Regions from separate parts of the Shewanella baltica genome, predicted to be linked through region 1. Evidence: predicted binding sites of a transcription regulator. Region 1 holds the regulator's gene; the other holds the start of a gene.
What was found. The regulator ArgR, encoded in region 1, controls arginine synthesis, uptake and breakdown. The targets are predictions, from matches to a motif close to ANTGAATANNTATTCANT.
Positions count from the first base shown of each region.

Region 2: a site for ArgR is predicted at 5,269-5,286, ahead of DYH48_RS03875 (YjiH family protein). Genes of this name have one in related genera too.

Region 1 covers NZ_UGYM01000002.1:371,069-387,538, forward strand. Annotated here, with positions in the region: gene DYH48_RS01670 (glutathione S-transferase N-terminal domain-containing protein) at 1-515, shown strand, start outside; gene DYH48_RS01675 (hypothetical protein) at 530-952, opposite strand; gene DYH48_RS01680 (Fe(3+) ABC transporter substrate-binding protein) at 1,172-2,179, shown strand; gene DYH48_RS01685 (ABC transporter permease) at 2,264-3,895, shown strand; gene DYH48_RS01690 (ABC transporter ATP-binding protein) at 3,895-4,944, shown strand; gene ggt (gamma-glutamyltransferase) at 5,122-6,834, shown strand; gene DYH48_RS01700 (Dyp-type peroxidase) at 7,081-8,016, shown strand; gene DYH48_RS01705 (LysR family transcriptional regulator) at 8,089-8,991, opposite strand; gene DYH48_RS01710 (NAD(P)-dependent oxidoreductase) at 9,098-9,730, shown strand; gene argR (transcriptional regulator ArgR) at 9,871-10,341, opposite strand; gene mdh (malate dehydrogenase) at 10,636-11,571, shown strand; gene DYH48_RS01725 (thiol-disulfide oxidoreductase DCC family protein) at 11,668-12,066, opposite strand; gene folM (dihydromonapterin reductase) at 12,350-13,096, shown strand; gene DYH48_RS01735 (5-formyltetrahydrofolate cyclo-ligase) at 13,127-13,834, opposite strand; RNA gene ssrS (6S RNA) at 13,843-14,023, opposite strand; gene DYH48_RS01745 (cell division protein ZapA) at 14,141-14,443, opposite strand; gene DYH48_RS01750 (UPF0149 family protein) at 14,679-15,254, shown strand; gene ubiH (2-octaprenyl-6-methoxyphenyl hydroxylase) at 15,445-16,470, shown strand, end outside.
Region 2 covers NZ_UGYM01000002.1:869,328-885,797, forward strand. Annotated here, with positions in the region: gene ltrA (group II intron reverse transcriptase/maturase) at 1-530, opposite strand, end outside; gene DYH48_RS03855 (hypothetical protein) at 1,112-1,372, shown strand; gene DYH48_RS03860 (hypothetical protein) at 1,459-1,899, shown strand; gene DYH48_RS03865 (hypothetical protein) at 2,003-2,419, shown strand; gene ybiA (riboflavin biosynthesis intermediates N-glycosidase) at 2,406-2,936, shown strand; gene DYH48_RS03875 (YjiH family protein) at 3,829-5,187, opposite strand; gene DYH48_RS03880 (DUF998 domain-containing protein) at 5,882-6,595, shown strand; gene DYH48_RS03885 (U32 family peptidase) at 6,678-7,610, opposite strand; gene ubiU (ubiquinone anaerobic biosynthesis protein UbiU) at 7,652-8,662, opposite strand; gene ubiT (ubiquinone anaerobic biosynthesis accessory factor UbiT) at 8,800-9,333, shown strand; gene DYH48_RS03900 (S8 family peptidase) at 9,452-11,341, opposite strand; gene DYH48_RS03905 (YfhL family 4Fe-4S dicluster ferredoxin) at 11,840-12,091, opposite strand; gene trhP (prephenate-dependent tRNA uridine(34) hydroxylase TrhP) at 12,096-13,463, opposite strand; gene DYH48_RS03915 (HDOD domain-containing protein) at 13,805-14,647, shown strand; gene DYH48_RS03920 (putative bifunctional diguanylate cyclase/phosphodiesterase) at 14,742-16,235, shown strand.

The sequences.
Region 1 (16,470 bases):
AAGAGCTGCTAGTCAATCCCTTTGAAAACAGCGCTGAATTACTCGATGCCAACCCGTTAGGACAGATCCCGTGTCTTATCACCAACGATGGCGTGGCACTATTTGATAGCGAAGTGATTATGCGTTACCTAGATGCTGAGCTTGGCGATCGTAAGATGTTTGGGATCTCAAGTCATAACTGGGTGTTGGAGTGTCAGTATTCCTTGATAAAAGGCTTAATCGATAGCGCGGTAAAATTGCGCCAAGAGCAGATGCGTGAAGATGAAGGTGTGAGATCGGCTTTTTGGACGGCCCGTTTTGAACAAGCATTGTTGCGTGGACTTATGCAGGTTGAGCTGCAAACCGTGATCACCCAAACCACGATTCAGGCACCGCAATTAGCCTTGATTTGCTTGCTTGATTATGTGGACTTTAGACATCCAGAGTTAGATTGGCGCAAGGTTGCCCCAGCGACGGCACTTTGGTTTAGTGAGATGCGTGATCTACCCGCATTTATTCAAACACGTCCCCAGTAATAGGATGAAGATGCTCAGCCGTCGGTTGCGCGTCTTCCCTTTGGTCTGTCACGGCGGTTTTGTTCTCCAAAAGCGCCGAATAAATCCCGCGTGACCCCGTATTCGACTCTGCGATCATTCCCTATTTGGCGTCTATCTTCATGGTGTTGATAGCGGCATTGGCAGTGGGTCATAGTGCATTCTTCCATCGGGATTTCCGGCGCATCCTTCGATAAAAAACGTTTTCCAGAGAATGTTTCAACTTGCTTACAGCAACTGCCGTCATTCACTATGCTTACGCTGTGAAAATGATGGGTTTGTGATGCATGCGGCTTAGTCCCGTCGGCGTATTGATTGACAGCTTTAGCATAGTGTTTATGCCGCTTGTGGCCAGTGTTGAGTTTAAATAAGCCAAATAGCGCCACTGCGACTACGCCTAGCAGCAAAACAGTTAACATAACGCCTCCTCAAAGCATTTTAAGCAAATTAAGGTTCAGTTTAGTTTGATTTGAGATAATCACCAGTTTTGAATTTAAACTCATTAAAAACAAAAAGTTAAATAGACTATTGCCCTCCACTTCTCTATCTATTACTCTTGCGCAACTGATAAGCATTATCATTAATGCAGCCATGTTCACACTCGCTGAACACGTCATCACTTTGGGGAGAAATCGGTAATGAAATGGGTAACTTGCGCAGCAGTAGTTGGGTTAATGTCGGTTGGGCATTCGGCGAATGCTGATGATAAATTAACAGTTTATTCTTATCGCCAAGCCTTCTTGGTGGAGCCTATCCTGACGCGTTTCACCGAAGAAACCGGCATAGGTGTGAATTTGGTTTTTGCAAAAGACGGCATTGCCGAGCGTCTCGCCCGTGAAGGTCGTTTATCCCCAGCAGATTTGGTGCTGACCTCTGATTTCTCACGTCTGGTTGAATTAGTCGATAAAGATCTGACTTCACCGGCTAAAAATACCCAACTCGAAAGCAATATTCCTGCCCAGTATCGCGATCCTGACGGCCAGTGGTACGCCCTGACCATGCGAGTGCGAAATCTCTATACGGCGAAAGATCGTTTAGGGCCGCAGCAAATTACCTATGAAGAACTCGCCGACCCTAAATACAAAGGCAAAATCTGTACCCGCAGTGGTAAGCATCCATACAACATAGCGTTAGTGGCATCTATGATTGCCCATCACGGTGAAGCTGAGGCGAAAACTTGGTTGGCAGGCGTGAAGAGTAACTTAGCGCGCAAGCCACAGGGTAATGATAGAGCCCAAGTGAAAGCGGTAAAAGAAGGCTTATGTGATATCGCCATCGGCAACAGCTATTATTACGGCAACATGATGCAAGACCCTGAGCAAAAAAGCTGGGCTGAAGCGGTGACGATTAACTTCCCGAACCAAGCCGATCGCGGTGCCCATGTGAACGTGTCTGGTATGGTATTAACCCGTCATGCACCGAATAAAGCCAATGCGATCAAATTGATGGAATTCTTATCCGCCGATGTGGCTCAAAAGGCCTATGCTGATGTGAATATGGAATACCCAGTAAAAGCCGATGTGGCACCTTCAACCTTAGTAGCTTCATGGGGCGAGTTTAAGTCGGATCAATTGCCTATTTTCAAACTGGCCGAATATCACCAAGCGGCGGTTAAGTTATTAGATGAAGTGCAGTTTGATCTCTAGCATTTGACGTTAAGTACGAGTGACAAATTGCAGAATTAGGTTATCAGCGCCATTGATTGGCGCTGTAACTTTTTAAGGATTGACATGATTTTAGGATTAGCCAGAAGCTGGTCGCTTGCTGGTTATGCGGTGGCCACCCTGCTGGTGTTGCCACTGGTTGCACTGATATTGCAGGCTCTGCAGCCTGACGAAGCCGTGTTTGGCCATCTGATGGCAACGGTTCTGCCAACTTATATCATCAACAGTTTATTGTTGATCTTTTGGGTGAGTTTGGGCGCGTTATTACTTGCGTTACCCTGTGCTTGGTTGATGGCTCGCTGTGAATTTGTCGGCAGGCGTTATTTGCAATGGGCGCTATTATTGCCCCTCGCTATGCCGGGATATATTGTTGCCTACGTTTATACCGATTTGCTCGATTATGCGGGGCCAGTGCAGCGTAGCTTGAGATCGATATTTGGCTGGAGTTCACCGCAGGATTATTTCTTCCCCGATATTCGCACCTTAGGCGGCGCGGCGTGCATGTTGTCGCTGGTGTTATTTCCCTATATTTATCTCTTGGCGCGTACCGCGTTTATGGAGCAATCCTTAAGTTTGGCCCATGCTTCACGCATTATGGGCTGTTCACCCTGGCAGAGTTTTTGGCGGCTTTCTTTGCCTATGGCAAGGCCTGCACTCGCGGTTGGCGTGGCCTTGGTGGCGATGGAAACCGCCGCCGATTTTGCGACGGTTAACTATTTTGCCTTGCCAACCTTAACCACGGCCGTGTACGACACTTGGTTGGGTTATGGCAATCTGACCGCCGCTGCTAAGTTGTCGGCGATTATCTTGCTGGTGGTGTTTAGCCTGATTGGATTTGAGCGTTTCGCCCGCCGCAAACAGCAGTTATTCCAAAAGCAATCGCGCATCCAAGCCAGTGATTTGTATCGACTCTCGACAGTGCAAACCGCAGTTGCACTGAGCTTTTGTGCCACTCTGCTGCTATTAGCCTTTTTGTTGCCCTTTGGGATTCTATTGTCCTATGCCATTGGTTATTTTGAACAAAGCTGGGATGAGAGCTTTTGGCAGTTAAGCCTTAACAGTCTCAGCCTTGCGCTAATCACTAGCTTCATCTGTTGCTTAATCGCTTTGCTGCTCATGTTTGTACGCCGGATAAGCCCAAGATCTAGTGATGCCTTGCCCTCACGCTTAGCCTCGACGGGTTATGCCTTGCCCGGCACTGTGCTCGCTATCGGCGTATTAGTGCCGCTCACTATGCTCGATTTTGCGATTAACGATCTAGCGGATCTGCTTGGTTTAAACGGCCCAGGACTTATTTTGACGGGCAGCGTAGTGGCGTTGATTTTTGCCTTTTGCGTACGTTTTGTGGCAATTGCTATCGGCAGCGTTGAAAGTAGCTATAAACGCATCTCGCCATCGCTGGACATGGTGAGCCTGACTATGGGGCAAGGTCCGCGGCAGTTGCTGCAAAGAGTGCATTTACCTCTACTTGGTAAGGGATTGTTTGCGGGCGCGTTATTGGTGTTTATCGAAAGCATGAAGGAACTGCCAGCGGCGTTATTGCTGCGGCCTATCGGTTTTGAAAACCTTGCAACTTATGTATTCCAGTTTGTATCCGATGAAAAACTCGAGCACGGCGCCTTAGCCGCGATTGTGATTGTGCTGGTGGGCTTAGTACCGCTGATTTATTTAAACCGTTCATTGGAGCACCACAGCTGATGACAAACACGCTCAAACTCATGCAAGTTCATAGCGATTATCAGGGCCAGCAAGTTTTAAAGGGGTTGAGTTTGGCCCTAGAACAAGGAGAGATTCTTGCTTTGTTAGGCCCCAGCGGTTGTGGCAAGACGACCTTATTGCGAGCAGTTGCGGGCTTACAGGCGATTAGCCAAGGTGAAATTCAGATCAATGGCCGCGTTGTGAGTGGCGACAGCCAGTTTGTGCCTAGCGAACAGCGCGGTATCGGCATGATTTTCCAAGACTATGCGCTTTTTCCTCATTTAACTGTGGCGGAGAATATTCTCTTTGGCGTGGCTAAATTGTCGGCCGCGGAGCGTCAGGCACGGTTGGATGACATGCTAACCTTAGTCAAACTCGAAGGCTTAGCTCAGCGTTATCCCCATGAGTTATCTGGCGGTCAGCAGCAGCGCGTCTCGATTGCGCGGGCACTTGCCTATGAGCCGCAGTTATTACTGCTCGATGAGCCTTTTTCTAATATCGATGCCCAAGTGCGCTACGAGATGATGGCGGAAATTCGCAGTATTTTGAAACAGCGTAATGTTAGCGCGGTATTTGTTACCCACAGTAAGGATGAAGCCTTTGTATTTGCTGATACTTTGGCGATTTTTAAGCAAGGCATTATAGTGCAGCATGGCAGCGCCGAAGCCTTATACGCCGCGCCAAACAGCCGTTATGTGGCGGACTTTTTAGGTAGCGGTAATTACTTACCCGCCGCAGTGCTCGATGGACACAGGGTTGCCACTCCTATCGGCCATTTAACCAGCCTTACGCCATTAGGGTTGCCGAGCGAGTTCAGCGGTACGGTATTCTTGCGCCCGCAGCAATTGACGCTCAGCGCCGATGAGCAAGGTGTGGGCACGATCACAGAGCGGCGTTTTTTAGGCGCTTTTTGTCATTACTGGGTCAAGATTGAAGCCGCCTCCCATGCTTATTATGTCGAAGTGCGAAGCCAAATGATGCAGCTCACTATCGGCCAAAAAGTCGGGGTAACGACAGAGCCGCACTCGCTGGTGCTATTTGAATCTTAGGCATATTAATATTGTGCAGAGCAAATCTAAGCGGTCAGGTATTAATGCTACGGCGATAAGCTATCACCAACTAAAGTACGACATTTTTGCTTACGTTTAACTTAGGCCTATGCGGTATTGGTTGGTGATATTTTCGACCATCCTTGTTACCTTAATTTCTCCAGAGTGGGAGGAATTATGATAAAAACAATAAAATCAATTTGTACCTTAGTGACAGTGGCGACGGCAATATCGTCTTCAGGAGTGATGGCCATGGATAGGATCACGGGTAAAGCCTTTGCGACGCGCTCAGAAGTGTATGCCACCCATGGAATGGCGGCGACCAGTCAACCACTCGCCACACAAGTCGCTATTGATATACTCAAGCAGGGCGGTAGTGCGGTCGATGCGGCGATTGCCGCGAATGCCATGCTAGGGTTAGTCGAACCAACGGGTTCGGGTGTTGGTGGTGACTTATTTGCCATCGTCTGGAGCGCGAAAGATAAACGCCTCTATGGTCTTAACGCTTCGGGCCGCAGTCCAAAATCCTTAAGTTTAGAAAAGCTTAAATCTCTCGGCTTAGACTATTTACCGCCGCTTGGACCCTTGCCTGTTTCTGTGCCCGGCGCTGTGGATGGCTGGTATGAACTGCATAATAAGTTCGGCAAATTAGCGATGGCCGATAATCTTGCGCCCGCAATCCATTACGCCCGTGATGGTTTCCCTGTGTCCGAACTCATCGCCTATTACCTTGAGGGGAGTGGTAAAAAACTCGCTAAATTCCCCGGTTTTAAAGAAACCTATATGCCTAATGGCAAGATGCCAGCGGTGGGCGAAATCTTTAAAAACCCAGCGCTTGCTAATACCTATGAGAAAATTGCCAAGGGTGGCCGCGATGCTTTCTATAAAGGCGATATCGCCAAAAGTATCGATAAGTACATGAAATCCCAAGGTGGTTATTTAAGTTATGATGACTTAGCGAGCCATACTAGCGAATGGATAGATCCGGTTTCGGTGAACTACCGTGGTTACGATGTATGGGAACTGCCGCCCAATGGTCAAGGCATTGCGGCGCTACAAATCTTAAAAACCATGGAACCCTTTAATGTGGCTGCTATGGGCTTTAATAGCCCCGAATATGTGCATTTATTTGTTGAAGCCAAAAAACTCGCCTTTGCCGACAGAGCTAAGTTTTATGCCGACATGGCCTTTAATAAAGTGCCGGTTAACGATTTGATTTCGCAGCAATACAATTATGATCGCGCTAAGTTAATCGATCCCAATAAAGCGGCCAAGAGTGTTGATGCGGGTAATCCTGCGTTACAACATGGCGATACTGTATACCTGACCACCGCCGACAAAGACGGCAACATGGTGTCACTCATTCAAAGTAACTACCGTGGTATGGGTTCAGGAATGACGCCGCCGGATCTCGGTTTTGTGCTGCAAGACCGTGGGCAAATGTTTGATTTAACTGAGGGGCGTTTTAATACCTACGCACCGGGCAAGCGTCCATTTCATACCATCATTCCCGCTTTTGTGACCAAAGACGGTAAACCTTGGCTCAGCTTTGGGGTGATGGGCGGCGCGACTCAACCACAGATGCACGCGCAGATTCTAATGAACCTGATTGATTTTAAAATGAACTTGCAAGAAGCGGGCGATGCCCCCAGAATTTTGCATATGGGTTCAACTGAGCCCACCGGCGAAGTGATGAATGACGGCGGCTACGTCAGTCTGGAATCGGGCTTCCCTGTGGAAACGCGCCGTGAGCTTATCAAGAAAGGTCATGTGCTGCGTGACGGCCTTGGCGATTTTGGCGGCTATCAAGCCATTGGATTTAATGCTGAAACGGGCGTGTATCGTGCGGCTTCTGAGAGCCGCAAGGATGGTCATGCCGCGGGTTATTAACTTCAGCGCCACGCTAAGGTAAGCTTGAGGCAGAGTAAGCTTTGCTTCATTTATTCGATTAAACTGATTGACGAGACTTTTACAGTCTCGTCAATTTTTACATTTAGGGATCTTGGGCGCGATAACGCTGCGTAATGAGCATTATCATGATAAACCAGAACAAACTGTGCGTTAGTTAATGTCATTTTCAGGTAAAGTTGCGGATAATATTGCCGAAAATGAATTTAGAAAAAGGGTGATAACCAAATGGATATACAAAATATGCCGCGTGAACAGTTGGGTGTGTGTGCAGAGGGGAACTTACACAGTGTCTATTTGATGTTTAATGCCAATGACAATGTAGAGTCACAATTACGTCCCTGTCTTGCCAACGTTGCGCAGTATATTTATGAGCTGACAGATCAGTATTCTGACAGTGCATTCAATGGTTTTGTAGGGATTGGCGCTAACTATTGGGATAGCCTCTATCCTAATGCGCGTCCTGAAATGCTTAAGCCTTTCCCTGCGATGCAAGTCGGCAGCCGTGAAGCACCGGCAATTGAATATGATTTGTTCGTGCATATCCGCTGCGATCGTTACGATATTCTGCATTTAGTCGCTAATGAAATCAGCCAAATGTTTGAAGATTTAGTGGAACTAGTCGATGAAGAACGGGGTTTTCGATTTATGGATAGCCGCGATTTAACCGGCTTTGTCGATGGCACCGAAAATCCTAAGGGGCGTCACCGTCAAGAAGTCGCTCTGGTTGGTGATGAAGATCCTGAGTTTAGGGGCGGCAGCTATATTCACGTGCAAAAGTATGCCCATAACTTGAGTAAATGGCATAGATTGCCGGTTAAAAAACAAGAAGATATTATCGGTCGCACTAAGCAAGATAATATCGAGTATGAGTCAGAAGATAAGCCACTGACCAGCCATATCAAGCGGGTGAATCTTAAAGATGCGAATGGTCAGTCGATGGAAATCCTGCGCCAGAGCATGCCCTATGGTTCACTAAAAGAGCAGGGATTAATGTTTATCTCTAACTGCCGTACGCCTGAGCATTTTGAAAAAATGCTGCATAGCATGATGTTTGGTGATGGCGAAGGTAACCATGATCACTTGATGCATTTCACCAAGGCGATGACAGGCTCATCCTTCTTTGCCCCCGCATTGGATTTTATGCTGCAATTCGACGAATAAGCTTTCGATATCTGCGCAGATTCAGCATCAATTAACACGCACTTACGCTAACGCCTAAGTGCGTTTTTTATGCTAATGCGCAGGGAGCCATTTTTTGATATCGAGTTGCCATTGCTGGGCAGTGAAATCGATAAAGGCGCGCACCAGATTTTGCTGATAACTGTGGGATAAGTACACCGCCCATAGGGTTTGGCCTGGCGTCGTAAAGTCGGGTAACACTTCTTTGAGCTGGCCGCTGGCAAGGTATTGATTGGCTAAGTCGCATGGCAAGCGCACTATGCCATGTCCCCGCAGCGCCGCACTCACCAATACGCCCATGTCGTTAGCTTTAAGATTGCCTGTGACTTTCACGTGCTCGGCTTGCAGCTCTTTCAGGAAAGGCCAATTTTGTTGCGCCGAGTGTATCAGGCAGTTGTGAGCCAGTAGATCTATGGGCTCGACAAGTGGTGTGTTGCTATCAAGGTAACTCGGCGCAGCGCAGATCACGGCATCTATGGTCATTAAACGGCGGGCAATCAAATTCTCATCGGGCTGCTCGGTGTAGCGCAGCGCCACATCGACTCGCTCATCCACTAATTGGGCAAAACTGTCTGACATCACCAGCTGAATGCTGACCTTAGGGTGAATTTTAATAAAGCGATCGACAACATCAAACAGGCTGTGCTGTCCAAGGCCAATTGGTGTGGCGATACGAATACTGCCCACCAGTTCACTGTTATGGCTGTGGGCGCGGCTTTCCATGGCGGCGACTTCACTTAATATCCGCTGGCAAAATTGCAGCGCTTCTTCGCCTTGCAAAGTCAGGCTGACGCTGCGGGTGGTACGGTGTAGTAAGCGTAAACTCAACCACTGCTCCACTTCTTGAATATGGCGGGACACCTGCAGGCGGCTGAGGTCTAAATGCTCGGCAGCTTTGGTAAAGCTGCCACAGTTTGCCACTTCGACGAAACTGCGTATTGCGGCAATTTTATCCATATTAGTACCTCAAACTGAAACAATCATGCTCATTTATTGATGTTTATCACGGGAACCACTGCAAGTAAACTGGCTTCAATGTAAGTCATCAGAGAGAGTTAACGAAATGAAAATCGCAATTTTAGGTGCAACAGGTTGGATTGGTGGTGCAATTTTAAAAGAAGCATTGAGCCGTGGGCACCAAGTAACAGCGCTAGTGCGTGATCCGAGCAAGTTATCCGCTACTGATGTGGCTGTGCATGCTGTGGATTTAGAGCAGCCATTAGTTGCGCAAACCTTTGCTGGCGTAGATGTTGTCATTGCCGCTGTTGGTGGCCGCGCACAACAAAATCATGACCTAGTGGCGAGTACGGTTCAGCATTTACTGGATGTGCTGCCTAACGCTAAGGTGCCACGTTTATTGTGGGTTGGTGGCGCAGGGAGCTTAGAAGTGGCACCGGGTGTGACTCTGGTTTCTAGCCCAGATTTCCCCGCTGCATATAAAGATGAGGCGTTAGCTCAGGGTGAAGCTTTGCAGGTATTCCGTGCGGCGCAAACTGCAATTAATTGGACCTTTGTGAGCCCCGCCGCTGAGATTTATCCTGGCGAGAGTGAAGGCCCATATCGCCTTGGTGGCGACAGCTTCTTTACCGATGCTAATGGTCGCAGCCGCATTTCTGTTACGGATTACGCTAAAGCCATGTTAGATGAGGCCGAACAGGGCACTCACGCAAATCAGCGCATCAGTGTGGCTTACTGACCTTAGCGTATAAACATCGGTGCGCGCGAGATTGGCTTAAATGTGTAACGTAATCGGGACAATGGCCAAATAATCAGCGCAAGATTGGACAGAAATGCGCACAGATGAAATAGAACAGGTCAGCAAGCTGACCTGTTTTTTTATTCTGCGTAATTGAATAAAGATTTGATGGTTTCTAAGGTATCGGCGATATCTTGGATGCTCGATGGACAAATAAAGATAGTGTCATCACCGGCAATCGTGCCCAAAATGCCTTCTGGTTTACCGATAGAATCCAATAAACGGGCAATCAGCTGCGCGGCACCTGGGCTAGTTCGCACGACAATCATTGCTTGGTTATGATCGACGTCGAGTACCAAATTCTTCAGCGGGCTACCCGCGGTGGGTACGCCTAATTCGGCCGGCAAGCAATACACCATCTCTTGCTTAGCGTTGCGAGTCCGCACTGCGCCGAACTTGCTGAGCATGCGTGATACTTTTGATTGGTTAATATTACCAAAGCCTTCAGCTTGCAAGGCGGTGACGATTTCACTTTGAGAGCCAAAGCGCTCTTCTTTTAAAATCGACTTAAAAATTCTAACAAGGTCATCCTGATTCTTGGTCGTTTGCATAATATTATTATTCGTTATTCAAAAAAACAGGCCCATTTTGAATATTTTTAGAAAAATTGTCAACAAATAACCAGATTGGTTGAATAAAAATTCACTAATCCCCTGTGGTTAAGCGTTTGCTGGGGGCTTAAAAATACCAATTTGAGTAATTGTTCTACATTGCTTCTAACTTATTCCGGAATTCTTTTGTCCCACGACTAAGGGATAATTGAAATTGTTGTGACATTCCAGTAATGTGACGCCAACGTAAATTAGATCCATGTCACACATATCCGAGAAATAACGGAGATAACTATGAAAGTTGCTGTACTTGGTGCTGCTGGTGGTATCGGCCAGGCTCTTGCCCTACTGTTAAAAACTCAACTGCCTGCGGGTTCACATTTGTCTCTATATGATATCGCACCGGTTACTCCGGGTGTTGCGGTTGACTTGAGCCACATCCCTACTGCTGTTGAAATCAAAGGTTTTGCTGGTGAAGATCCAACGCCTGCCCTAGTGGGTGCTGACGTTGTTCTAATTTCTGCTGGTGTTGCGCGTAAGCCTGGTATGGATCGTTCAGATCTGTTCAATATCAATGCTGGTATCGTTCGCAACCTGATCGAAAAAGTAGCGGCAACTTGCCCTACGGCTTTGGTTGGCATTATCACTAACCCAGTCAACACCACTGTCGCTATCGCTGCAGAAGTGATGAAGAAAGCGGGTGTTTATGATAAGAACCGTCTGTTCGGTATCACGACATTAGACGTGATCCGTTCTGAAACCTTCATCGCCGAATTAAAAGGCCTGAATGTTGCTGACGTTAAAGTCAATGTGATCGGCGGCCACAGCGGCGTGACCATTCTGCCATTACTGTCTCAAGTTGAAGGCGTGACTTTCACTGACGAAGAAGTGGCAACGATGACGACTCGTATTCAAAACGCGGGTACAGAAGTGGTTGAAGCTAAAGCCGGTGGCGGTAGCGCGACTCTGTCTATGGGTCAAGCGGCTTGCCGTTTCGGCCTGTCTTTGGTTCGTGGTCTGCAAGGCGAAGCTAACATCGTTGAATGCGCCTATGTTGACGGCGGCAGCGAGCACGCAGAGTTCTTCGCACAACCTGTGCTGTTAGGCAAAAACGGTATTGAAAAAGTACTGCCTTACGGTGAAGTGAGTGCATTCGAAGCTAACGCTCGTGATTCTATGTTAGATACGCTGAAAGGCGATATCAAACTAGGTGTTGATTTCGTTAAATAATCTTTCGGATAATCTTTTTAGATTATGACGAATTAAAAAACGGAGCCATTGAGCTCCGTTTTTTTATGCCTGCGTTTTACACTTTCTAAAGCTCATTCAGCGGCGTTTGGTGGGAATTTGGCAGTTATCGTCGCAGCGGGCTTTGCCAGTCAGTAAATAGGATATTCGGTATCTGTGTTTTGCAAAGCGCAGATAAGTCCAATCGGCCACAGTTTTTATCACGGGCAGGCGTAACAGTTGGATCCAAGCACGTGTGCCTGTCAGTGCCCACGCTTTACAGGTGACATCTAACCCGAGTAACACTTCGCCCTTTGCGGTTTCACCATGGAGAATAGTATTGGCGTAGTCTTTATCGATATGGCTGAAACGTTCACTAAAGTCGGATGCATTTAAATCCTCAAGCGCAATCAAGTTGTTGGGATCGCGCGCTTTCAGTTGACGCATTTCGGCGCTACATAATGGACAGTTACCATCATAAAAAATCCGCAGTTCCATCGGGTCCACCTCTGATGACTTGATCACAATACTTGGTCTAAGCTCTTGGCTTGTGCACTTAAGCTTGGTTTCTTATAACCTATACGCAGATTAAAGGGTTTTAGATCGCAGCTGATTTTAGATCAACGCTGATTTTAAATTGAATCCGCGCCTCATTTGGCTTTTTGTTAGGTTAAATTCAAATGAGTACAGTAACATCTTGGTTATTCATAAGGTTAACTTGATTGCTTGCTTTTAAGTGAACAAGGTAAAGCCTGACAAATAACGACTCAAAAGGATAGGTATGACATCTCCCATCATAATCACAGGCGTGGGTAAACGCATAGGTTACGCCTTAGCCAAACATTTTCTCGCCCAAGGTCAGCAGGTGATTGGTACTTATCGCAGCCATTACGATAGCATTGATGAGCTGAACGCTTTAGGTGCGACTCTGTATCCCTGCGATTTTTATGACGATGGCCAAGTGCAAGCCTTAATTGATGAGTTAACTCAACTGCCTCAAATTCGCGCCATTATTCACAATGCTTCGGACTGGCTGCCTGATCCTGTTCTTACTACGAATGAGCCTTTAAAGAGTAACACTTTTGCGCCGAGCGAAGTGCTGCAGCGGATGATGCAAGTGCATGTGAGCGTGCCCTATCAGTTGAACTTGGCCTTAGAGGCGCAGCTACGTGTCGCTGCTTGCGATGAAATCGGCGGCAGTGATGTGATTCATATTACCGATTACGTGGCAGAGAAGGGCAGTCAGAAGCACATAGCCTATGCCGCCAGTAAAGCCGCGCTGCACAATATGACGCTATCCTTTGCCGCCAAATTTGCGCCCGAGGTGAAAGTGAATTCGATTGCGCCGGCGATGATCCTATTTAATACGGGTGATGACGCCGCCTATCAGCAAAAAACCTTAGCCAAAGCGCTGTTGCCGAAAGAGGCGGGGAATGCGGAGATTATCGAACTCGTGGACTACCTACTTAATAGCCGCTACGTCACAGGTCGTTGCCATAATGTCGACGGCGGTCGCCAGTTAAAATAGTCATTTGATTTTTCGAAAACAGCCAGTGGCTTAGAACGTCAGTACGCGACTTGGGGTGATGATGAATGGCAAAGGCACATCCCAATGCTCGCAGGGTAAACTCACAACTTGCTGACAGTCGTGGGCATAACCCATAGGCAAAGGTTTACCTTTAAGCTGCCAGTTTGCCAGCGTCCTATCGTAATAACCGCCGCCCATGCCCATGCGATTCCCCATTAAATCAAACGCCACTAAGGGCGTGATAACCACATCTAGCTCAGTTACTGGGATAATGGCGCGCACATCTAACTTAGGTTCTAAGATGCCGAATTGATTCGCCTGCATCGGGGTATCAGCACTGTAATGCAGGAATAACAGTTGCCCAGCATTGAAGGGATGCAACCTTGGCAGATAGGTGTGAATACCCAATTGCCACAGCGCAGCGATCAGCGGCGGCGTGGCGAGTTCGCCATCGTGGGTGAGATAAAGCGCCACATGTTGCGCATTTTGGGCCTGCAATGCATCGAGCATTCGTTGGCTGGCGCTTAAGCTTGCTTGGGTTTGCTCGCTTTCTGAAAGGGATTTGCGGGCGGTACGAATGCTTTTGCGTAACTGATTGCGGCTTTCTTGCGTATGAATGGCGATATTTGCCGCATGGCTTGCGACATCAGTCATTTCACCAACAGCAGCAACCTCTACGGCAAGGTGCGCCGTGTCGCTTTTTGGGGGGAAATGAGAAAGTTTGGAGGATGTAGACATAAATTAAGATGCTCCCCAGAATGCCGCTACCGGTGTAGCCCTTGAACCGTAGGTTCAAGGCGGGTAAATGATTACCTCCTAAGGCTTCTCGGTACAAGCCGAGCATGCACAATGTCAGTAAAGCATTCACCCTGAGATAAAAATTATCGGCACAGGGACATTACCAGTTGGCATGCATCCCAGGGAGCAAAACGGTATTGAATCGCTAAAACATTGGTTTATTTAGATAAGCCAGTTTAGCCATTCACTGTGCGTCAGTCGGTTTAACTCAAATGGTGTTAAATCACCAAGGCGCACAGTTTAAATCTATTTAGTTGAACGCTCAACTAAGGCATTTTCGAGGGTCGACTGCAGCAAGCTGATCCTGTCGTCCATCTGTTGCATGTAATGCTTATTTTTTTGCTTTTCTTGGAACAACTCGTGTCCAATATTCAGCGCCGCCATAATGGCAATTTCTTCGCGGCTTAGGCTATTGGTTCGGGTTTTTAACGCTGTGAGTTGTTGTTCAACTCCCAACGCTACCGTACGTAAGGCATCCTCTTGACCTTTCGGGCAAGCGATAGAGTAGGTGCGCCCAAGTAGGGTAATTTCAACAGCACTGTTACTCATGTCGCGGGTGATCCTTTCGTTAGCCTCTTAGGGCGGACTATATAGGGCTGATATTAAAAGTGCAAGGTAAGCCGCAAATGGATTGGTCTTTGGCGGTTTTGTTTGCTGTTTGTGTGAGCAGTTGGATAATTTTTTATCAGGGTGTGGCCGATTTCGCCATTATTGGGATTCAGTATTGGTTCAAGTCTTTATCTCTGCTAGCATTGCTGCTGGAAAAATCTTATTGGGATCTGACATGGCAACCCCTCCTTCGTTACGTATCGACAGCTTAAAACTCGCCTTAGATGCGGCTGAAATCGGCCAACATCCGGTAGAAGTTCACGGTGCTTTAGTCGGTTTAATTTGCGGTGGTGTAGCGCAAACTGGCGACACTTGGATCAAGCCTTTATTTGACTTGATGAACGATGGTCAACCTTTGCCAGCGCAGTTGCACCAATTAGTGTGTGATTTGTTTAATGATTCTGTCGCGCGTTTAGTGGATTTTGAATTTGGTTTCATGCCGTTGTTGCCCGAAGAAGAAGAGCCGCTCAGCCAACGTGTTGAAGCCTTGTCCCTTTGGACCCAAAGCTTTTTGACTGGCATGGCAATTATTCAGCCGAAACTGAATCAAGCCTCGGCAGAAGTGCGTGAAGTGATCAAAGACTTGGCGGAAATTGCCCAAGTCGAATTTGATGTTGCCGACGATGAAGAATCCGAAGCCGCTTACACTGAACTACTCGAGTTTGTGCGCATCGCCGCCATTATGTGTTACTCGGAGTTTGGCCCTGAGATCCCGCTTGGCGAGACTGACGATACTGCGGTGGTGCATTAATTTACCGCGATTGTTTAGCGCTTAGGTTTAATGCTTAGGTTAAATGCTTAATAAGTTAACGCAGTAGTGGCTTCATTTGATATCAAAGGCGGGCAAACCTGCCTTTGAATCCATAGCACTGGTGTTTTTGAGTGCATAGCACTGATGTTTAATGGCATTAGTGAAATGCCAAAGCTTGAATGAGATCCCCATGACGGCCACAAATCACATGGATACTTCAGTTCAACACGTCGACATCGCGATTGTAGGCGGTGCGATGGCGGGGGCGACGCTCGCGTTGGCTCTCGCGCGTCTTTCTTTATCCGCAGCTAGGCCGCTTTCCATCGCCTTAATCGAGGCGCACCTTCCTGATAAACAACATCCCGGATTCGATGCTCGCTCCATCGCTATCGCCCATGGTTCTATTTTCGAATTATCCCGTTTAGGCCTCTGGCCAAAGCTCGCCCATTTGGGCACGGCGATTGAAAATATCCATGTATCGGATCGCGGCCACTTTGGCATGACAGAACTCAATGCCGCGCAGTTTCATTTAGAGGCCTTAGGCCAAGTGGTCGAGCTTGAGCGTGTCGGCCAAGTGTTGTTTAACGAGTTGAATAAGAGCGAGGTAAAACTCTATTGCCCCGCCAAGCTTGCCCAAGTGGAACCCGCCGTTGAAGGCCACACCTTAGTGCTCGACACGGGCGAGCGCCTTAAAGCAAAACTCGTGGTCGCCGCCGATGGTCTGCAATCCAAAGTGCGCAGCAGTTTTGCTTTGCCCGTGACCCAAGTGGCTTTTGAGCAAACCGCGATTATTGCCAATATTCAAACCGACAAGCCGCATCAACATTGGGCCTATGAGCGCTTTACCCAAACGGGTCCCTTAGCGTTGTTGCCTATGGGCGATAGCCAAGGTCAACCTCGCTTATCCCTGGTGTGGGCGCTCGATGATGCACGGGCTAAACAGATGCAAACCGCGCCTAAAACGGAATTTTTAGCGGCGCTGCAGCAGGCCTTTGGTTATCGTGCGGGCACGTTTATCGATGTCAGCGCGCGCCATGCGTATCCGCTTAATTTGTCGTATATGCCAAGGCCAATTCATCACAGATGTGTGTTTATTGGCAATGCGGCGCAGACGCTGCATCCAATTGCGGGGCAAGGATTTAACTTAGGCCTGCGGGATGTAGTGAGCTTACTTGAGGTGCTCAAAACGGCGCTAGATCAGGGTGATGATATCGGC
Region 2 (16,470 bases), 500 kb from region 1:
AGATCATGATTTACTCGATCAAAGAACTTGGACAGATCAACATCGACGGCAAATTTGCGTTTATGTTTGATGATATCCCTGACTTGCAAGACTGCTTGTTTGGCATTCCTATTCGGTCTAAAGCCGAAGCTATTGGCCGAGAAGGAAGGGTCAAACAACGGCGTGAGAATTTGAGCAATTGATTGCTGTATCACACGATCAATGACGTTAGGGATACCCAGTTTGCGTTTACCGCCATCGGGTTTGTCGATCTCTACGCGTCTGACTGCTGAGGGTTGATATTCACCTAACTCAAGTTGAGATTTACACTGTTGCCAACCGCCTTGCTGCACCCAAAGCGGGAAGGCTTCGATGGTCATGCCATCGATACCAGCCGCCCCATTATTGGCTTTAATCTGTCGCCAAGCTCGGTGTAGATTCTCAGGCTGAAGCAGTTGTTGGAATAAATCGCTGTTGAAGGCCGGTTGCATATCAATACGCTGCTGATAGTAATCGTCTGGCGACGTAGTGGGTATCAACAAGTTTGACAAGACTCCTCCTTCTTCTAAATGTTCAGGCCTTCACCATGTCCCATCCATTACGATGGGCGTTGGGCTACTATGCCGTCTGCTGACTTCTGCTTAATCACATGCCGAGTTGCCCCGTCATGCGCTATCGGTTTTCATCTGGTTCGCTCTTTTCTGTCGATGACACTGAAAAGCCAAGGCACTTATAAACCAGAGCCTGACTGGTTAATGACCGATCGCGTGTTAAACAGATCTCCCCAGATAAGAGCATGAACTTTCTTTGCACTGCTGCATCATTTACGGTGGCCATTAGATCACGTGGTTTCGTCGTCTTGTGCCAACTCACCTCTAGCCTACGCCTCATATGATGTTCTTGTTCATCAGCTCGCAAATTTGCTAGCGGCTTCCTTCAAACCAATCCTCGCGGATAAGCCCTTGCCATTCGCTAGTAGTTAACGTTTAATAACAGCATGTTATTGAACGGTGATCTTCCTACAGAGGACTTTCACCTCATTAGTTCATGCCCATGCTGGGCGTACACAAGTTACTTCATCGGACTGCTAACGCAGCCGCTGAGTAAAGCGTTATGAGCAACTGGAAGTGATGTGAAATTTCAAATTAATAGCCCACTTATTAAGCAGTTCATCTATACACTTGGGGTTGGTATTGCGAGTTTCTCATTTGTTTTATTGCTCAACATCGTTGGTTTGTGGTTTGGTTTTGAGCATGATCAAAATGTACCTATTGAGCAAATAGGTTATTTGAATGTAATTTCATTTTTGGCTAGCATCGGAGTTTTGGCTTTTCTAAGCTACGGCTTGATTTTTTACCTCATTAATAAAATTTTTAATTTTAATGCAAGTTAATCATTAGGTTGCTTATAACAATCGCCAGCACAACGCGCCTTCGGCGCTCGACTCGCAACAAGTTGCTCGCGTGTGTGGCGGGCGTTATGAGCCATATGAATAACTTACTAATTTGTAGCCTGATAATTCTCTTGGTTGGTTGCACAACCATAAAAAATGTTTCAGATAGTTCTCAATTTGAAGGTGACATAGGCATAAAGCATTTAGAAAAGAACGCTTTCATTTGCACTGTTGATAATAATGCAATGTTTACGAAAGGCTTACCCGTAAACGAGCTATATGAAAACCATGGCTTCAAATCCTGTCCTCGCGGAACGGATGTTGCGTCTCTTCTTAAGGGGGCTGAAATTAAAGTTTCAGAGGCTTCTCATAGCTCACACTTCGGTTTAGTGTCTTATACAGATCATTGGTATTTTGTTGGTTCCGCCGACATTGGCGGTAAAATGGTGAGTTTTTATTACTACTTAGGGTTAACTACTGATGGAAAACCTCCTGCGAACTATAAGAATAATTTGTTGTGGCACTAGCAAAAGCTCATAACAAGGCCAGCCAGCATCGCTCCCTACGGTCGCTGGACCTCGTTTCACTCGGCCGCTGCTGGCGGCGTTAAATCTCTTTAGGTAGTACGATATGGATTTCGAGATCGAATTAAACAAAGTAAAGTTTGATGAATGTCATGAAGCAGATCTTGGAATGCTTTATGACTTTATCGAACGTATTGAAAAGCTTCCAAATAAGAGGGATGCTATTCCAGCGATATTTAGATTCATGGAAGAATCTCATGACAAAGAGTTAGGATCGCCTGGGCCATTGGTTCACTTCTTAGAAGAAAAAAATGATTATCACAAAGCTTTGAAAGAATCATTGAAGCGTAAGCCTACAGTTCTTACTTTGTGGATGGTAAACAGAATAATTAACGGTGTTCCTGAAGCTGAAAAATCAGAATGGTTATCGATTTTAGAGACAGTTTCTAGTAATGAATCAACTGATGACATAACTAAAGATGAAGCTAAAAAGTATTTGGAGTATCAGCGTGGCGAGATTTAACAAGCGGCTGTTGTTGCCGCTGGAAAGCGCGGCGGGACGCGTAAAAAGCACTCGCCCCAAAGCCGAGCGTTATATTTCATCGGTCAGCATGACGATCTTTTTCTATACAAAGACAGATGAGTTTGGAGAGTTTAGTAACTTCTCAAAGTTCGGTGTTGAGATGGACGGGGTTTGGTGGCCCACAGTGGAACACTACTTTCAGGCTCAAAAATTTGAGAGTAAAGAGTATCAAGAAAGAATCAGAACAGCCCATACCCCCAAAATTGCTGCTGAACTTGGCAGGAGCCGGAAAGTAGCCATAAGAACTGATTGGGAAAAAGTTAAGGACAACATTATGTATGAAGCAGTCCTGAAAAAGTTCAAAACCCATCCTGAGTTAGCAGCATTACTTAAGTTCACAGGAACCCAAGACATAGTTGAGAATGCTCCAGGTGACTATTATTGGGGTTGTGGTCAAGATGGGACTGGCCAAAATAAACTAGGAAAAATTTTGGTTAAGGTTCGCGATGAAATATAACAAGTGGCTGTTATTTGTTACGGCCACAAAAAGCGTGGCCTCCACCGGACGCGCTAACGCGCGCCGCAAAGCAAAGCGTTAAACACATAGAAATGTTAATCCGAAATTCACTAATTCGAGCTAAAAATCTAACACGATTTTGTCCCAAAGCTTGCTGGGTATCTCCTTCATACAGACTGGTTACACTATTGCCCAAAAGGTGAGCCATGGTGATTGGCGAGACGACCGTCCGCCCTATGGACGGGGCGGTCGAGCATCCAAGGACGGACTGGCTGCGAGTCGACGAGCGAATGCCATGGCAAGCCTGTGAGAGTGGATATCAGCAAACGCTAAACTGCTAACAACTAAAATTACAGGTCCCAAACATTAGTCTCCAACACATATCGGTCCAAAAGTATGTTACGTATGTCTTTAAATCTACAGATTACGCGAATGCACGAAAGGTGGAACCATGGTGATTAGCGAGACGACCGTCCGCCCTATGGACGGGGCGGTCGAGCATCCAAGGACGGACTTGAACAACGTCCCTGTTTAACTGCCAGTTCGCCGTCCATGGCTCTCGTTCATAAGATCAGAAAACCTAGGTTTCTATTCACCGAGTTGACGAGCGAATGTCATGGCAAGCCTGTGAGAGTGGATATCAGTCAATGAATATGCTGGGTCAAACTAAACTAATCTGGTCGCCATAACTTTGTTGGTACTATCACTCATCTTTAGTGCATTAAATCTAACGTATTTTTGTCCAAAAGTGAGTTGTGTGGTGTCGAGTGGAGATTGTACGATTAAGTCACGCTATATAATCAAATCAGCCAGTTCGTGTATGAGTTAGTGCAAAAAGGGGAGTCAGTTAACCTGACTCCCCTTTTAGCTGAGCTATTGTTGCCGTTAGCTTTTAGAACAATAAATGCGCTACACCCGCGATAACAGGCAGTGTCACTAAGGTACGTAGAATAAACACCACGAAGAGCTCAACAAAGTTCACCGGGATTTTACTGCCGATAAGCAATGCGCCCACTTCGCTCATGTAGATCAACTGAGTCACAGACAAGGCCGCAATCACAAAGCGAGTCATATCCGATTCAATTGAGCTGGCCAGAATTGACGGAATAAACATATCCGCAAAACCCACCACAATCGTTTTAGAGGCTTCAGTGGCTTCAGGAATATGCAGCAATTCGAGTAATGGAATAAACGGCATACCCAGATAGTTAAAGATAGGCGTGTGCTCGGCAATAATCAGCGCTAGCGTACCAATTGCCATTACCACAGGGATAATGCCAAACACCATATCGACAACGTTTTTAACGCCTTCATTCAAAACGGCTTTGATGCCACCGGCACTGGCGGCTTTTTCTAAGGCCTTATCAAAACCCCAAGAGAAAGCGTTGTGACCCGCGGGGATCAGCTCATCATCTGGCATGCGTGGGGTATCGTCTATGTAGTTGTCTTTCTTCCACGACAGCGGTGGCAACTTAGGTACAATCACAGCCGCCGCAAAACCAGCGAGACACACAGTCAAATAGAAGGGCACAAACATGTGCTCTAATTTAACCTGTGAGATCACCACTAGGCTGAAGGTAATCGATACCGCCGAGAAGGTTGTGCCGATAACGGCCGCTTCTCTTTGGGTATAAAAACGTGCTTCGTATTGTTTGCTGGTCAGTAAAATACCGACACTGCCATCACCTAACCATGAGGCCATACAATCAATTGCACTGCGACCCGGTAGATTGAACACGGGGCGCATGATTTTGGTTAGCAGTGTGCCAAACAGTTCGAGTAGACCGAAGTTCAGCAGCAGCGGCAACAACATACCCGCAAAGATAAAGACGGAGAACAACACGGGCAGTAAGTCGTTTAAGACTAATGCACCTGTGCTTGAGGAGTTAATGACCTCTGGGCCTAAGCCTAAATAGGTCAGCACAACAAACACCGCACCTACGATCCGCGTGATCAACCATAAAGGACTGACATTTAATAAGGCATTAAGGAAGTGATTCTGGGCCACAAACTTAGGCTTAAATGCTTTTGACAGCGAAGAGGCCAGCGCCGTAGCCACGATAATCATCGTCACTATGAGGGTTAACACGCCGCTCAATGCGCCTTGCAGTGCTTTAGAGATAATCGCGATTGGAATAGTGATCGCATCGTTGTAGCTGATAGGGGTCATAAATAACAACAGACCGATCAGCGAAGGGACGATAAAGGTGAGTATCGTCTTAATGTTTCGATTTTTATTTTCAGTAGTCAATTTTGTACACCTTAAAGTACGAGTCGTACATGGTAAATTTGAATTAATAGCCGCACGTAACGCGCTGTTGACGCCAATTAAGGTGCATTTAAATTCAACTCAAAAACGAGAATGGGGAAGATTACTCGCTTAGCTTGTCTATGTAAAACGATTCGCTAGTTAGTTTGATATAAGCAGCAAAACAGCATAGTTATTTTACTTAAGTTGTCGGTGATATTAGGTCGATGCTTTCGGGGGGGTTCAGATAAAAAATTATTATAAACATGGTGTTATGGTTTATTGTTTCTGAGGGGTTAATCGCTTGCATTATGATGTAGTCAAAACGATTGAGATGTTATTTTTGCACGAAAAAACATCAGCAACTTTAGCCTTTTAGCCCTATCGGTTGGTTTTTTGTGCGATTTAAACGGACTGTCGTGATAACACTTTCTATATAGCGTGGGTAAGCACGCTTTAAGAATGCCACGCTTATGTTCAGTGTATTTTGCTGCTCGGTACATTTTTATGCGACAGGCAGTTAAATCTGCTTAGAGATAATAGTGATCTTCCTCATCATCTTGATGTTTTGGAGGCTGACTAAAAAGTCGCTAATAACGATGAAAGTAAAAATATTATTCATAAAGCGGATACCCGCCGCTTTAAATCTTCTCATTTCCATGTAAGTTAGTATCATTCCTATCCAACTCAAGTATTCATGACTGCAAAAGTAGAGAAGGTTAAGATTAAAGGCGGCTCGACACTGGCCATTAAGTTTGGTTTTCTGGGGATCTTTGGGCTTTTAATCGGTATTGTGATGACTGTTTTAGGATTTGACGACGCCGAATCCCATCGCTTTAATTTTTTAAATCATACCCTAAGCGAATTGGGGACTTATGGTCATTCTCCTTTTGCTGTGATCCTCAACGGGGGATTGTTCTTTGGCAGTTTAAGTCTCGTCTTTTATTGTTTGTCTTCGTTACAACAAGTGACATCTTTTTGGGGATATCCCTTTTTTATCAGTCTGGCATGCACTTTTTTAGCTTTAGCGATCGTGGGATTATTTCCGGTGAACGTGTATCACTTGCACGTTTTAGGGCTGAAATGGTTTTTCTATCTGGGAAGCTTAAGTGCGATTTTCTACTTAGCTTTAGTTTTTTTCGGCAAGTCTCATTTTGGTCGCTGGACTGGGTTGTTAGCCCTCATTGTGCTGTGCAGCATGATGACGTTTCTGTATGCGCCGCAATTGGATTTAGGTTTGACCGAAGGCGATAGGCCGTTTTATCATGAGATGGTATTGCAGCTGCCGCGTCCTAGTTTGTGGTGGCCAGCCCTACTGGAATGGATAGGGCTGGGGAGTCTATTGTGCTGGACCACTGTGCTACTTTTCAGCCAGTTACACTCCAACCAAGATCGAACCAGCCAAGAGTGAAACTTCACTGGTTAAACTCATTCCTTAAGTTAACGTCGACGTTGGCTTAAATTCAGATTATGTTTCCCGCTCCGATTCTCACTTAGATTAAGCTCTGGCTCATGTTTAGGCTCTGAATCTGGCTAGGATTGGCATGCACAGCAAGGCCTGCTTCTCCAAACCAATAGCCGTTACACTGGGTTCTCTCTAGGTCCGCATCGCTGCCAATCGAGAAGTCTTGAGCATTTTCAGGCGTGTTAATTGCATCGACCAAGGCATTGGCTGTGGTGATGCAGTCAAAACTACTGGGTGATACCCGAAACACATCGACCCCCATCTGCGCCATTGTCGTTATTTCACTGCGTAAATCTAAACAACTAGCGGATTGAGTTTGGATCCCATTGAGCCTGAGCAAAGGCTGCTGCTCTTGGGTTTGCGCGAGTAGCCCTTTGCTGTATTCACGGCACACCGTTTCACAATGATCTTTGGTGAGCTGTTTGTGCCTAGCGGTAAAGCAGCGTGCAGAATGGGCGAGGGGCAAATAGCCGTGGCCGAGGACCTCTACTTCAAATGGCGGCTTTTGTTGGATCACTTGGCTAAGCCAAGCCTTTGATAGCTCCACTGGCATCACAAACCTTTGCATCCCAAATCGCTGCAAAATGTCTAAACTGGCGCGATTGTAGTTATTGATACTCGCGCCGCAGACGAAGGGCAGCTTGTGCTCGTTGGCGAGATAGACCGCCGCCATATCGTTCGCTTCGACTATAAATTCGCCGTTATCGACTTGGCGTTTAAGCTCAGTATATTCCGATGGCGCTTCGATTAATGCCAGCGTTGAAATCACCACTTCTTTACCCGCCTGCTTGAGCATTTGTGCCAGCTCTAGATAATCGCCCCATTTGAGTTCGCGTCTGCGACTGCAGACGGCCTCGCCTAAATACACTAAGGGGATTTGACTCGCGGCGACTTGCTGATAAAAATCGCTGACCTGTTGTTTTTGCCAGCAATACAACAGCGGGCCTAGGGAAATATGCATAACTTGTCCTTTGTTAATCTGGCGCTCTGTTCATTAACCTTTTATTGCCAATCACGCTCGTAGGCGCCAAGTGTAGTGATTTGACCCTCGGAAACTTTTGCAAGGGCTTGTTCCCAATGGGGTTGGTTTTGGCTTGTTGAGTACAGTTCTGGGTTATCCAGATAGGTGTCTATGGCTTGACGCCAAACTCTCGTGACTTGCTCAACATAGGCTGGGCTGCGTTGGCGGCCTTCGATTTTCAACGACACTATGCCTGCCTTAGCGAGTTCGGGCAGTAAGCTTAAGGTATTTAAACTGGTTGGTGATTCGAGCAAATACTGCGGCGAATCTTGATCTTCCGTGATGTAACGGCCTTTACATACCACGGGATAACCCATCTGTTCATCAAGGGCCGACTTATCAATCAACACATCGTTGAGCAGGGTTAATCGGTTCTGTCCTTCTTCATGCCAGCGCACGTGTTTTGCTGGTGAACAAGAGCCGCCGGTGTTGGGTGATTGACCCGTCACATAGGACGACAGCTGGCAACGACCTTCGGCCATGATGCATAGACTGCCGAAGGCGAACACTTCTAAATCCACTGGGCTGACCTTGGCAAGGTCACGCACTTGTTTCATCGATAACACCCGCGGCAACACGACTCGGGCGATGTTAAAAGCTTCTTTATAAAAGCTGAGCGCACCCAGATTGGTCGCACTGGCCTGCACCGATAAATGCAGCGGTAAGTGTGGATAATGTTTATGGGCATAATCGAGCAAAGAAAGATCGGCAACAATCAACGCATCCATTCCCAGTTTTGCAGCGAGATCGATAGCCTGATGCCAACGGTGCTCTTCGCCCGGTTTTGGAAAGGTATTTAAGGTCAAAAAAATTTTCTTGCCGTGCTTTTGCGTCAGCTCAGTGGCTTCTTGCAATTTTGCTGGGGTAAAGTTTAATCCTGCAAACGAGCGCGCGTTGGTGTCGTCTTTTAACCCTAGATATACTGCGTCGGCTCCGGCATGCAATGCCGACTTTAGCGAGGCCAGATTTCCTGCTGGACACAACAGCTCCATAGTGATGCTCCCGATAAAATGATAGCCGCTGAGTGTAGGTAAGATTGAATGGCGATGAATTGATTTAAAACAGGTTTAAGATCATAAAATCCCGATAAACTGGGATATATATGTTTTATTCTTGTAGGGTTTACGCCATGTCCGCTGTTTTTTCCGCAAAAATCGCTCAGCAACTTTTAGAATTCACTCCAAAAGCCATTGGCTTTCCCCTTGCTAAAATGCCCTTTAGCCTCAAAGCGAAAGTGATCAGCCAATTACTTGGGCTATTACTCGCCGAGCAAGCTGCAGATGATGAACTTGGATTTTTGAGTGATAAATGGGTTGCGATCCGAGTGGATGATTTAAATCTGGCCTTTGAGGTGAGTTTTAATGGCAAGTGGCAAGTCAGAGAGTTGACCGATGCGCAGGTGAGCTTTAGTGCCAACTCGGCTGAACTGGTGTTAGTGGCAGCAGCAAAGGAAGATCCCGACACGCTATTCTTCCAGCGTAAGTTGAGTATTGAAGGCGATACAGAATTAGGGCTCGAAGTGAAAAACTTGCTGCTCAGCATCGAATTTGCCAGTATGCCGACCCCAATTCGCCTTAGCGTTGAAAAGCTCGCCGCTGTGATCGAGCGTCTGCAACTCGAAGCCAAACCAACGGTTATTCTCGCTAAGTCTCCAAGTTATTAATCAAGCTATTAATGCTACTTGGCGAGATAGCCTTCTGAATAAACTACTAAAAAGCCCACTCAGTTGTTACCTTAGTGGGCTTGAGTTTGATTCAAAACTCACTGAACCGATTCACTCGCTAGTAGCTTGCACTCAGTTGAACGCCCGAGTAATTAGCATAACCACGTAACATCACATGGTAAGTTCCCGCTTGAGTCACGGTAATCGAACAGCTTTCATTGTTACCATTTTTATAGGGGCGACAATCATAGCTGGTGGTCGTTGGGACAGTCTCTGCTTTGACATACAGATCCACGTCGCCAGTGCCGCCACTGGTGGCAATATTCAGCTGGCTATTGGCAGGGACGACGATTTTATACAGGGCTTCAGTTGCCGTTGCTCCGCTCAAATTCGTGACAGGTACGCCATTGGTTAAGCAGTTCGCATCGGTACAATTTCCGCCGCCATTAAGGTTGTAGCTGGCGGTAAGCTGGGCGTTAGCATAATTGTTATAGCCTTGAACCATCACATACCAACGACCCGCCGCAGGTGCGGTGAAATTACAGCTCTCATTGTTACCATTTTGATATGGGCGGCATTGATAGCTGGTCGTCGTCGGTTTTTGTCCTTGGCTCACATAAATATCCGCATCGCCAGAGCCCCCCGCGAGGTTGATGCCTAAACTTGCCGCATTTGCGGGGACATCGATATAGTAATAAGTCGCTGAACCTGTGGCTCCACTGATCGCAATACCCACATTATTTTGCAGCTGAGTCTCGTCAACGGGGCAATCATTGCCACAGCCACCATCATCATTTGCAAGTGAAAACAGTAACTTATTCGGTGAGCCTGTCTTAGCATCTGTGACTTTGTCCGCAGTGGCGCGCGTCTTGAGTAAGTTAGTCACCTGTGCGGGGGAGAGGTTAGGATTTTCATCTAAGTATAATGCCGCGACGCCTGCCACATGGGGGGATGCCATTGAGGTGCCACTAATGGTATTGGTCGCCGAATTTGAGGTATACCAAGAGGAAGTTATGCTCGAACCGGGCGCATAGATATCAAGGCAAGTCCCGTAGTTAGAAAAACTCGAGCGGGAATCGTTACTGGTGGTTGAACCGACAGTGATGGCATCTGCGGCACGGGCTGGGGAGTAGTTACAGGCATTACTATTATCATTGCCGGCTGCGACGACGAAGGTGATCCCTGCGGCAACAGCGGCATTGACGGCATCATCCGTGGCTTGGGAGGCGCTGCCCCCTAAACTCATGTTCGCGACAGCGGGGCCAGAAGCATTGTTTTTCACCCAGTTAATCCCTGCAATCACGCCAGAGTTACTGCCAGAACCTGAACAGTTAAGCACTCTGACACCCACCACATTGACGTTTTTCGCGACACCGTAGGTTGAGCCGCCAATCGTCCCGGCCACATGTGTACCATGACCGTTACAGTCAGTCGCATCGTAATCATTATCGATAAAGTCATAGCCACTGCTTGCGCGGCCGCCAAACTCATTATGTGTATTAAGCACCCCAGTATCGATAACAAAGGCGGTCACACCAGATCCATCGTAATCCGTGTGATAGTTGTTATCCAATGGCAAGTTGCGTTGATCGATTCTGTCTATGCCCCAGGTCGGACTCGGTTGGTCCGCATTGGCTTCCATCATGGGCGTTACTGACATCACTTGATCTTGTTCTACGTACTTCACGTTTGGATCTTTAAGCAGTGCCTTAACTTGTTGGGCACTGGCATTGATGAGTACACCGTTGAGCACATTACCAAAGTTTTTCATCACTCTGACATCATATTGATTGACTAAACTCTCGGCTTGTTTAACCGCGAATTCAGCTATGGTGTTGTTATTACTTAGATTAAGAACACTTGGGGTATTGAATACAACGATGTAAGTATCTTTGATGGCTTTAGATTGTGGGACACTTACCATAGTCGCTTGGTATTCATTAGCGTTAACAGGGAAGTAAGCAAGTCCAGTTGCGACTGCGACTGCTATTAAATGTTTCTTATGCATGTTGAACTCCATTTTCTTTTTATGTCTCCACGGACTTCGAGACATAATCCAATGTAGAAGGTATTTTCAACCTGCCCAGTTTAATGCTTAAGGCTTAACTCATTCACAATATTAAAATGTAACACTTGATTTACAATTTGGGCCTGAGTGAATTTTTACTGGGATGACTATTGAGCTGTACAAATAAGTGTCAAAATAATAACTCTCAGTCTATTAAAGTAACAACGTTTGTAAAATTGGTGATTTATCAAGCGACATTATGTCTTGAACTATAAATTGAGAAGAAGGGATAAATATCGTCTGTTAGTTTTTTGACAGACAGAACTAAATCAGCGTCAGTCTAAAGTAGTGTTTTTAGTAAACCAGGAATGAATGCTCGGATTTATGCGCTTAAATAGTTTTGCATACTGTTTATATGCATGTCTGTTGCATTGTTTTAGGCGGGGATGAGGTAGATTTGACCGAGAGGTTAGATAACCACTCGGTCTGGCGAAGTGATTAAGCTTTTTGCGTTAACACGGCAAATTTCACTAACAGTTCGTCGTTGGACTCGACGCGGTTTGGATCTGGGTCGATGCAATCAATTGGGCAGACAGACACGCAAGTCGGTTTGTCGTAATGCCCCACACATTCGGTGCAGCGGTCGGGATCGATTTCATAGATCTCTTCGCCCATAGTGATGGCCTGATTAGGACACTCAGGCTCACACATATCGCAGTTGATGCAGCTATCGTCGATCAGTAATGCCATGACCTTAACCTAGTTCATGTGGGTTGCGCGTATCCTGACCTTGGGGCAGGTTACGCAGCAAAATACCGTGGCTCAAATCGACTTCTTTTGGCACGGGCAGATACACAGTGTGCCCAGAACCTAAGCCCGCTGCAACCGCTTCAGCCTTGCGATTTTCAAGTTGTTCAATCGTCAGACTGATATTGCCCTGCGGCGTCATCAGCTCGACACTGTCGCCAACGGAAAACTTGTTCTTCACTTCGATTTCAGCCAGTCCCGCAAGGTTGCGTTTACCCGTTAGCTCACCCACAAATTGTTGGGTGTCACTGACTGAGTAGCCATAGTCATAATTTTGATATTCATCATGCACATGGCGACGTAAAAAGCCTTCGGTATAACCACGGTGGGCTAGGCCTTCTAATTGATTCATTAGACTGCGGTCGAAATCTTTACCCGATGAAGCATCTTCAATCGCGCGGCGATACAACTGTGCGGTGCGGGCGACGTAATAGAAAGACTTAGTGCGCCCTTCAATTTTAAGTGAGTCTATGCCCATTTTTGTCAGGCGCTCAACGTGTTGAATAGCACGTAAGTCCTTAGAGTTCATGATATAAGTACCATGCTCATCTTCAAAGGCTGGCATGTATTCGCCGGGACGATTGGCTTCCTGTAGTAGGAAGATTTGATCCGTGGGCGCACCTGCACCTAAAGTCGTCGGAGTTTCGATTTGTACTGCATTAGGCATGGCAATGATGTCGCCGCTGTCGTTTTGCTGCGCTTCGTGCACGTCGTATTTCCAGCGACAAGCATTAGTACAAGTGCCTTGGTTTGGATCGCGTTTGTTGATATAACCCGAGAGTAAACAACGACCTGAATACGCCATGCAGAGGGCGCCATGCACAAACACTTCGAGTTCTATATCTGGGCAGCGTTGACGAATTTCTTCGATTTCATCTAAGGATAATTCGCGCGACAGGATCACGCGTTTGATGCCTTGGGTTTGCCAAAACTTGACCGAGGCCCAGTTGATGGCATTGGCTTGTACGGATAAATGCACCACTTGATCGGGAAACGCTTCACGTACCATCATGATTAAACCCGGATCGGACATGATCAGCGCGTCTGGCTTCATCGCCACTACGGGTTCCATGTCCTTGATATAGGTTTTTAGCTTGGCATTGTGGGGCGCTATGTTGCTCACAACATACAGCTTTTTACCCAGCGCATGGGCTTCTTGTATGCCTGTGGCAAGGTTTTCCATTTTGAAGTCATTGTTACGTACCCTTAGGCTATATCTCGGCTGACCGGCATACACGGCATCTGCACCATAGGCAAAGGCGTAGCGCATGTTTTTCAGGGTTCCAGCTGGAGACAGCAGCTCAGGTTTAAACATAATCACTCTCAAATTGGTTAATTAATCGATGAATAAATGGCGCGGTGCGCGGGGGCGGGATTTTACACAATGAAAGTAGGGTTATGCAAATTGCCCTTACTAACTTTAGTGGTACTTCACATTTTACGAATATAGCGCGTTTAGCTTTGAGCAAGCAGCGAGAAACATTTCAGCTCTGGTGATGATTGATGCAGAAGATTACAGCCGATAATTAAGCCAAAATTGATAACGCAATCATACAATTTATTAACGTCCGTTGCTTTTTTCTACGTATCTAATGACGGTCAGCTGATATACTCCAACTATCCAATGTTCATGTTTACAGATTGATGGGAGTTAAGATGTCTACCGAACATCTACTGTTAGTCAGTTTATTAAAAAAACTAAAAGATGATGCCTTAGTGCTACCGACGTTGCCTGAAGTGGCGATGCGGGTGCAAGAAGTGGTCGGACGCTCCGATGCGAGCCTTAAACAAGTGGCTGAAGTGATCGGCCAAGATGCGGCGATTTCTGCCCGTATTATTAAGGTGGCCAATAGCGCTTTATATAGCCGAGGCGTTCCTGCTGAAAGCATTAACAGTGCGGTTTCACGCATTGGTTTAATCCAAATTAAAAGCATCGCGACTTCGGTGGCGATGGAGCAATTGTTCATTTCCACCAATGAAATGGTGTGGGAAGTCATGGACGAAGTGTGGCGCACCTCAATCGATGTGACTGCCGCCGCCTGTGCCATGTTGCAGATGTATAATAAACGCCATTCAACCAGTCGATTAAATTTTGATACCTTAACCTTAGCCGGACTCGTACATAACATTGGCGCTTTACCTGTGTTGACCGAAGCTGAGGCGCAGCCGCATTTATTTACGAGCATTGATCAATTACGCGCGCTCGTTCGTAAAATGCAGGGGCCCTTAGGTCGTGCTGTGTTAAAGAGTTGGGATTTTTCTACCGAAGTGATGGAAGTGGTTGAGCGCTGGGCCGATTTACCTTATCTGCCCGATCACGTCACCTATCTCGACTTTATCCGTGCAGCGGCCTTCTATACAGGTGAATTACGTGCTGGCACTGAGTTAGAACAACGTCTTGGTGTGTTTGTCGCCCGTGGTTTACCCGTGACAACCGATGATTTAGCCAGTGATGAATTTATGGAAAAATTCCATTCAATTAGAGAAAGTTACCAATAATCGTTAGGCCTAAATGGAACTCAAATGGCGCCCGTATCACTGAATTGCAGTGCCATTTGATAATAAGCTTACGCGGTAAAGCAGAGGCCAAGGTATGTTCGAAATTGGGTTAGTTGTTGCTTCGCTCATTTTATTGATATTTTCATTGTATATACTGCAGGCAAAATATAGATCGCTACGGTCGCAGCAAAAATTCTTAGCACAGCTTTGTCTCCAGCTAGAACAACAAAAGATTGAACGCCAAGCATTAGACCTTAGCATCGTTCCCCAAGAGTTTGCGCCTCTCTACCATACCTTAGATGAATTATTGAAGGCCTTACCCGCAAGCGTGGGTAAGGACAAGTTGACTGGACTAGTGAACCGTGTAGGCCTTAAACGTGCGCTGACCTCCATGATGCCGCTGACTCAAGGGACGCTAGTGCTGATTGATATTTATCGATTTCGCTATGTAAATGATCTCTTTGGGTTTGTATTTGGCGATATCTTGCTAAAGCAATTTGCAGAACGGTTAAACAGCTTAAGTTTATCTCCAAGATTAATCGCTCGGCTCAATGGTGATGAGTTCTGCCTATATTACGAGCAAGCGTTGACTGAGGAGCAACTCATTCATTTAAGAGGCCGTTTACAGGTGCCTTTTAGCATTAAGAACACGCCAGTCAGCGTTAAACTTCAAATCGGTTGTGTGCATTTACAAGAACACCACGCCGACACGAGTCAGATGTTACGTCGCGTCGATTTGGCGCTGAAGAAAGCCCGTCACTCTCGTAGCGCGATTGCTTACTATGCCGAGAATGATGATATTCAACAGTTAAGAGAACTGAGAATTATCGATAGCTTGCCTAAAGGTTTGCAACGCAATCAAGTGTATATGGTGTATCAAGCGAAACAGGATATTGCGACGGGAAGGTGTTTTCAGGTTGAAGCCTTGATACGCTGGGAACACGACGAGCTTGGGGTTATTTCTCCAGGTGAGTTTATCCCTTTAGCCGAATATGCCGGCATGATTGATTTAGTGAGCCAATGGGCACTCGATCAGGTTTTAGCGCAGCAGGAAAAATGGCGCGCCGCAGGGATACAATTGTGCGTCGCAGTCAACCTATCTACACGGGATCTCGACAGTGAAACCTTGCCCCAAGAAATTGCGGCGAGATTGGCGCATTACAAGCTTCCGCCCGAATCCTTAATGATTGAAATTACGGAAAGTACCTTAATGGCGGATTTAACTAAGGCGGTCGAAACCTTAGATAAAATTCGTGCTTTAGGGGTGAGGCTCGCAATTGATGATTTTGGTACCGGTCATTCTTCACTGGCTTACTTGAAGCATCTACCCGTCAATGAAGTCAAAATCGATAAAGCTTTTCTAAAGGATCTTGAGCAGGATAAACCGTCGGAATATATCCTCGAAGCCAGTATTAATATTGCTAAAAAACTCGGTTATGAGGTGACTGTCGAAGGGATTGAAACCCCTGAAATTAGAGAGATACTCGTCGCTATGGGCGTCGATACCCTACAAGGCATGTATTACGCTAAGCCCATGAGAGCTGCAGAACTGGAAATGAACTGGGCCCGGCTGCACAATGCCATGTAAACCCAATGCCATCTAAATCTAATGCTCATTAACCCCTGTGCTAATTTGATTAAGGGCCACTTAAATTTAGTGCACTTAAAATTAGGGCCACTTAAATTAATGGCTAGTTACATCAACAGCTCGTTAAATCCACTGCGAGTAACTCAAGTTCACTAAGGCGCCTCAACTGAATCTGAGTGTATTCCTAACGCACCTATTCAAGTTGCTGTTGTTTGAAGTGGTTTTGCAGAGGCTT